3 regions of the Serratia sp. BNK-23 genome follow, and region 1 is predicted to be linked to each of the others. Evidence: predicted binding sites of a transcription regulator. Region 1 holds the regulator's gene; each other region holds the start of a gene.

Region 1 (2,267 bases):
GGCGCGGCCAGCTGAATATCGCAGTCGACATCATCGTCAAACCCCAGCGCAGCCGCCAGCTGGTGCTGGATTTCTACCGCCATTTCCCCGATGTTGAACTGATGCTGCAACCCGAAGTGTTCAACGGCGTTTGGGATGCGTTGGTGGACGGCAGGGTGGACATGGCGATCGGCGCCACGCGCGCGGTGCCGGTCGGCGGCGGCTTTGCCTTCCGCGATATGGGCTACATGAACTGGCTGTGCGTAGTCAGCCCACAGCATCCGCTGGCGCAGCTGGCAGGGCCGTTAAATGACGATCGGTTGAGGCCGTACCCTGCGCTTTGTCTGGAAGACACCTCGCGCAATCTGCCCAAGCGCGTCACCTGGACGCTGGATAACCAGCGGCGGCTGGTGGTGCCGGACTGGACATCGGCACTCGACTGTCTGTGCGCCGGGCTGTGCGTCGGCATGATGCCGGCGCATCGGGCGCTGCCGCTGGTGCAGCGCGGTGAGCTGAAGGCGTTGCAGCTGCAGCAGCCGTTTCCCGCCAGCCCTTGCTGCCTGACCTGGCAGCAGGATAAACCGTCGCCGGCGATGAGTTGGCTGCTGGCGTATCTGGGCGATGGCGAGACGCTGAATCAGGAGTGGCTGAGCGAGGCGGCGCCGGAAGCCGTGCAGGCTTCCGGCTCAGGGGATTAGCGGCGGTAGTCGATGAACGGACCGTCGGCGACCGAACGGCGTTCCACCAGCTTCGGATGCACTTCGATCACCTGCGATTCTTCGCGCTTGCTGATGATGCGATCCAGCAGCATGGTGAAGGCCATTTCTCCCAGGCGCTCTTTAGGCTGGTGAATGGTGGTCAGCGCCGGAGTGAAGTAGCGGGCGTTGCGCACGTTGTCATAGCCGATCACGGAAATATCCTGCGGCACTCGCAGCCCCAGCTCATCAGCGGCGCAGATGGCGCCCATCGCCATGATGTCGCCGCCGCAAAATACCGCGGTCGGCCGCTGTTTTTGCGACAGGATTTGGTGCATCGCCTTGTAGCCGGACTCCGGCTCGAAGTCACCCTGGACGATCCACTCTTCGCGAATGTCGATATGCGCTTCCTGCAGCGCCTTCATAAAGCCCTGATGACGGCCGCCGCCGGTGTTGCGCGACAGCTGGCCCGGGATGGCGCCGATATCGCGGTGACCGCGCTCGATCAGGTAACGGCCGGCCAGATAGCCGCCTTCGAACGCGTTATCGATGATGGTGTCGGTGAAGTCGCCGCGCGCAGCGCCCCAGTCCATCACCACCATCGGGATATTACGGTAGTCCTCCAGCATTCCCAGCAGTTGATCCGGGTATTCGGAACACATGACCAGCAGGCCGTCGACGCGCTTTTGCGCCAGCATCGCCAGGTAGGCGCGCTGCTTGTCCAGATTGTTGTGCGAGTTGCACAGGATCAGGGTGTAACCTTTGCTGTAGCAGCTGTTTTCCACCGCCTCGATCACTTCGGCAAAATAGGGCGCTTCGCTCGAGGTGGCCAGCAGACCGATAGACTTGGTGTGATTGACTTTCAGGCTGCGCGCCACGGCGCTCGGCGAGTAGTGCAGCTCTTTGATCGCGGCCCACACGGCCGCTTTGGTCTCTTCGGCGACGAAACGAGTCTTATTGATGACGTGCGAAACGGTGGTGGTGGAAACGCCCGCGCGTTTGGCCACATCTTTAATCGTTGCCATGTAAGGAATGACTCCTGAACTCACATGTTTACAGCATGTAAGTGTGATGTTAATCGTTTGCCTACGTAGATCCTTCTCCAGAGAAGCGAAAACTGAGTTTTTAGTGTGTTGAAGTCTTCAGCGCTTAATCAGGAGGGGCATGGATGCCGGTACGCAGTTGTGAACTGCGAATTTTGTCGCATATTGAACAAAAGTGGAAGAGGTAATCGAGATTATAAACCGGGAAATGATAACAAGATTTTATCGGCGAACTGTGGGAAAATGATTTGACGTACTAATTGTGCGCCTTTTATCCTTAGGAAAGCCCATTTTAAAGGAGTTGTCATGGATACCGATCTGAAGATGTCTCTGTTCACTACCGTCGGCGCGTTGGCGATGATCATCGCTTTCAGCTTTGTCGCCGCGTTGAACTGATCTCCCGCCGGTTTTAAAAAAGGCGCAGCCTGGCTGCGCCTCGTCACTTCGGCAAGGCCTGCGTTTACGCCAGGTTTTCCGCCGCAAATTTCCAGTTGACCAACGCCCAGAAGTTTTCCAGGTATTTTGGACGCGCATTGCGGTAATCGATGTA
Region 2 (2,267 bases), 2.1 Mb from region 1:
GCCGGCGTCGGCGTGGAAGGGATCGTGGACGGCAAGACCGTGCTGATCAGCGCGCCGGGCAAGCTGGCGCCGGGCCTGCTCGACGCCCAATGGCAGAGCCAGGTAGACAAGCTGGAAAACGCCGGCAAAACGGCGGTGGTGGTGCTGGAAGACGGCGCGCCCATCGGCTTGCTGGCGCTGCGCGATACGCTGCGCGGCGACGCCAAGCAGGCGATAGCCGAACTGAACGCGCTGGGCATTCGCGGCGTGATGCTGACCGGCGACAACCCGCGCGCCGCCGCCGCGATCGCCGGCGAGCTGGGCCTCGACTATCGCGCCGGTCTGCTGCCGGAAGATAAGGTCAGCGCAGTCACCGAGCTGAGCGAACTGCGCCCGACGGCGATGATCGGCGACGGCATCAACGACGCCCCGGCGATGAAAGCCTCCAGCATCGGCATCGCCATGGGCAGCGGCACCGACGTGGCGCTGGAAACCGCCGACGCCGCCCTGACCCACAATCGGCTGGTGGGCGTCGCGGAGATGATCCGCATCTCGCGCGCCACCCACGCCAATATCCGGCAAAACATCACCATCGCGCTGGGGTTGAAGGGGGTCTTCCTGATCACCAGCCTGCTGGGGCTGACCGGTTTGTGGCTGGCGGTGCTGGCTGACTCCGGCGCCACCGCGCTGGTCACCGCCAACGCGCTGCGGCTATTGAGAAAGCGCAGCTAAGCTCTGAAACAAACACGGGCGCGGCATACCGCGCCCGTTGTCATTTGGGGGAGGGAACTTTTAACTCGGCCGCGCCGCCGTTAGACGCCTTTACGTAACAGATAACGGTATGGCACCTGTTCGGTCTCCTGCGCCACCAGCGTATGCTCCATAAAGCGGCAGAACCCCGGGATATCGCGGGTGGTGGCCGGATCGTCGGCGATAATCAGCAGCGTTTCGCCGTTGTCCATATGGCGCACGGTTTTGCGCACCATCATCACCGGTTCCGGACAGCGCAGCCCCAGCGCGTCGAGCGTCTGGTCTGCCTGGGCAAATAAGTCAGTCATGCAATTTTTCTCGTTCAAAAACGATCGGCGAACGCTCGCCGCATCTCATTAGCGCCTAGTTTACGCCGGTAGTTTTTCTGCGCAAGATGCGTTAACGTTTGCGTTAAATTTAACCATTGCATTGGTTGCGCAAACGCGTATCATGCCGCCGCGCAGCGTTTTTTGCTGTTTTGACAAGACACTCTGGGTTCCCTCACCCCACTGCTAAAAAGGCTACAACATGTATTCGTTTACCGCACAGCAGCGCTTTACCGCGTTGGTCTGGCTTTCGCTGTTTCATATCGCCATCATTACCTCCAGCAACTACCTGGTGCAGCTGCCGATCACCGTTTTCGGCTTCCATACCACCTGGGGCGCCTTTACTTTCCCGTTTATCTTCCTGGCGACCGATCTGACCGTGCGCATCTTCGGCGCGCCGCTGGCGCGGCGCATCATCCTGGCGGTGATGGTGCCGGCGCTGTTCATCTCTTATGTGATCTCCACCGTCACCTATCAGGGAGAATGGCAGGGCTTTGCGGCGCTGAACAGTTTTAACCTGTTCGTGGCGCGCATCGCCGTCGCCAGCTTTATGGCCTATGTGCTCGGCCAGATCCTCGACGTACACGTCTTCAACCGCCTGCGTCAACGCAGCGCCTGGTGGGTGGCGCCGGCGGCGGCGATGTTCCTCGGCAACATCAGCGATACGCTGGCGTTCTTCTTCATCGCCTTTTATAAGAGCAGCGATCCCTTCATGGCCAACAACTGGGTGGAGATCGCGCTGGTGGATTACAGCTTCAAGGTGATGATCTGCCTGCTGTTCTTCCTGCCGATGTACGGCGTGTTGCTGAACATGCTGCTCAAACGCATCGCGGCGCGCAGCGGCGGCCTGCAGCCGGGCTGAGTCGCGTTATTCTGGGCGGCCCTATCCTTTGGAGGCCGCTCATGACCCCAATCGTCCGCACCGCCACGCTTGAAGACATCCACCGCCTTTACCAACGCATCCCTGAATTCGGCGGCCTGCATAGCCTGGCCGATCTGCAGCGGCGCATCGGCGCCGCCCCCGCCAGCCTGTTGATCGCCGAGATAGCCGGGCAACCGGCCGGTTTCAAACTCGGTTATCAACGGCAGGAAACGGTGTTTTACAGCTGGCTGGGCGGCGTGTTGCCGGCATTTCGTCGCCACGGCGTGGCGCAGGCCTTGTTGGCCGAACAAGAGCGCTGGGCGCGGGCGCAGGGCTATCGCCAACTGACG
Region 3 (2,267 bases), 460 kb from region 1:
ACAGGACGACACCAATCTATCAACAATAGTTCCCAAGGAATTATTGGCGGCAGTGGCAAAGGTGTCCGAATAACACCAATGAGGGTAATAATGATGAAGCGCAACATTCTTGCAGTGGTTATCCCGGCTCTGTTGGCTGCTGGTGCAGCAAACGCAGCTGAAATCTACAACAAAGACGGCAACAAGCTGGATCTGTACGGCAAAGTTGACGGTCTGCACTACTTCTCCGACGACAAAGGTAATGACGGCGATCAGACCTATGTTCGTTTCGGCTTCAAAGGTGAAACTCAGATTACTGACCAACTGACCGGTTACGGCCAGTGGGAATACAACGTCCAGGCTAACCACGCCGAATCTCAGGGCACCGAAGGCACCAAAACCCGTCTGGGCTTCGCGGGTCTGAAATTCGCTGACTACGGCTCCTTCGACTACGGCCGTAACTACGGCGTACTGTACGACGTGGAAGGCTGGACCGATATGCTGCCAGAGTTCGGTGGCGATACCTACACCATCACCGACAACTTCATGACCGGCCGTACCAACGGCGTTGCGACCTATCGTAACAACAACTTCTTCGGTCTGGTTGACGGTCTGAACTTCGCTCTGCAATACCAGGGCAAAAACCAGAACGACGGTCGCGACATCAAGAAACAAAACGGCGACGGCTGGGGCATCTCCTCTACTTATGACATCGGCGAAGGCATCAGCGTAGGTGCAGCATACGCATCTTCCAACCGTACCGATAAGCAGAAAGACGAATCCAACGAGAAAGGCAAAAAAGCTGACGCTTGGACCGTGGGCGCGAAATACGACGCCAACAACGTCTACCTGGCCGCGATGTACGCAGAAACCCGTAACATGACCACTTACGGCGGCAAAAACTTCGGTGCTGGCTGTGCAGCTACCGATGACAAGTGCGGCGGCTTCGCGAGCAAAACTCAGAACTTCGAAGTGACCGCTCAGTACCAGTTCGACTTTGGTCTGCGTCCAGAAGTGTCTTACCTGCAGTCTAAAGGTAAAAACCTGAACGTCCCAGGTGTGGGTTCTGATCAGGATCTGGTTAAATATGTTTCTGTTGGTACCACCTATTACTTCAACAAAAACATGTCCACCTACGTTGATTACAAAATCAACCTGCTGGATGACAACGAGTTCACCAAAGCAACCGGCACCCCTACTGACGATATCGTAGCTGTTGGTCTGGTATACCAGTTCTAAGTTGTCTCGCTTAACGGCGGTTCACCGTCGGCTAAGTTAAAAAAACAGGGCTTCGGCCCTGTTTTTATTTGTGTCTGCCGGTAACGTTTTATCCTGCAGATTTCCCCTTATCCCTCATTTTTTCTGTCGAATCCTTCCCGTTCACAAGATCGCGGTGTTTTTATCGCAAACGGTTGGCAAAGCCGATAACTGGCGCTACCCTGATGCTTCTGTCTGCTTAACTCCGAGATTTGGAAGCACCTGACATGTTTGAAAAAATCACCGCCGCACCCGCCGACCCGATCCTGGGCCTGACCGACATTTTCCGCGCCGACGCCCGCCCGAATAAAATCAATTTAGGCATTGGCGTTTATAAAGATGAAACCGGCAAAACCCCGGTGCTGACCAGCGTAAAAAAAGCTGAACAGTATCTGCTGGAAAACGAGACCACCAAAAACTATCTCGGCATTGAAGGCATCCCGGCGTTTGCCAGCTGCACGCAAGAGCTGCTGTTCGGTAAAGAGAGCCCGATCGTCACCGATCGTCGCGCACGCACCGCACAGACGCCAGGCGGCACCGGCGGCTTGCGCGTAGCGGCAGACTTTATCGCCAACCAGACCAGCGCCAAGCGCATCTGGATCAGCAACCCAAGCTGGCCGAACCACAAGAACGTCTTTAGCGCCGTTGGCCTGGAAGTGCTGGAGTACGCCTACTACGACGCAGCCAACCACGCGCTGGATTTTGACGGCCTGCTGAACAGCCTGAAACAGGCTCAGGCCGGTGATGTCGTGCTGTTCCACGGCTGCTGCCATAACCCGACCGGTATCGATCCAACGCCGGAACAGTGGGCGCAGCTGGCTGAACTTTCCGTCGCCAACGGGTGGTTGCCGCTGTTCGACTTCGCTTATCAGGGCTTCGCCAACGGCCTGGAAGAAGATGCGCAAGGCCTGCGTATTTTCGCCGCCAAACATAAAGAACTGATCGTCGCCAGCTCCTACTCGAAAAACTTCGGTCTGTACAATGAGCGCGTCGGCGCTTGCACCCTTGTAGCTGCCGATGCCGAGACTGCC

Evidence for each region. Region 1 encodes PurR, which represses purine synthesis genes. Its sites were predicted from a motif close to CANGCAAACGTTTGCNTG; they were not measured.
Region 2: tusA (sulfurtransferase TusA) is a predicted target of PurR. The motif match lies at 1,125-1,142, and genes of this name have one in related genera.
Region 3: ACMGF9_RS15080 (amino acid aminotransferase) is a predicted target of PurR. The motif match lies at 1,381-1,398, and genes of this name have one in related genera.

What each region holds. Positions count from the first base shown of each region.
Region 1 covers NZ_CP179900.1:2,700,722-2,702,988, reverse strand. Annotated here, with positions in the region: gene punR (DNA-binding transcriptional activator PunR) at 1-677, shown strand, start outside; gene purR (HTH-type transcriptional repressor PurR) at 674-1,699, opposite strand; gene ACMGF9_RS12745 (YnhF family membrane protein) at 2,024-2,113, shown strand; gene sodB (superoxide dismutase [Fe]) at 2,178-2,267, opposite strand, start outside.
Region 2 covers NZ_CP179900.1:4,778,208-4,780,474, forward strand. Annotated here, with positions in the region: gene ACMGF9_RS22730 (zinc/cadmium/mercury/lead-transporting ATPase) at 1-711, shown strand, start outside; gene tusA (sulfurtransferase TusA) at 792-1,037, opposite strand; gene ACMGF9_RS22740 (7-cyano-7-deazaguanine/7-aminomethyl-7-deazaguanine transporter) at 1,258-1,917, shown strand; gene ACMGF9_RS22745 (GNAT family N-acetyltransferase) at 1,959-2,267, shown strand, end outside.
Region 3 covers NZ_CP179900.1:3,155,891-3,158,157, forward strand. Annotated here, with positions in the region: gene ompC (porin OmpC) at 91-1,218, shown strand; gene ACMGF9_RS15080 (amino acid aminotransferase) at 1,464-2,267, shown strand, end outside.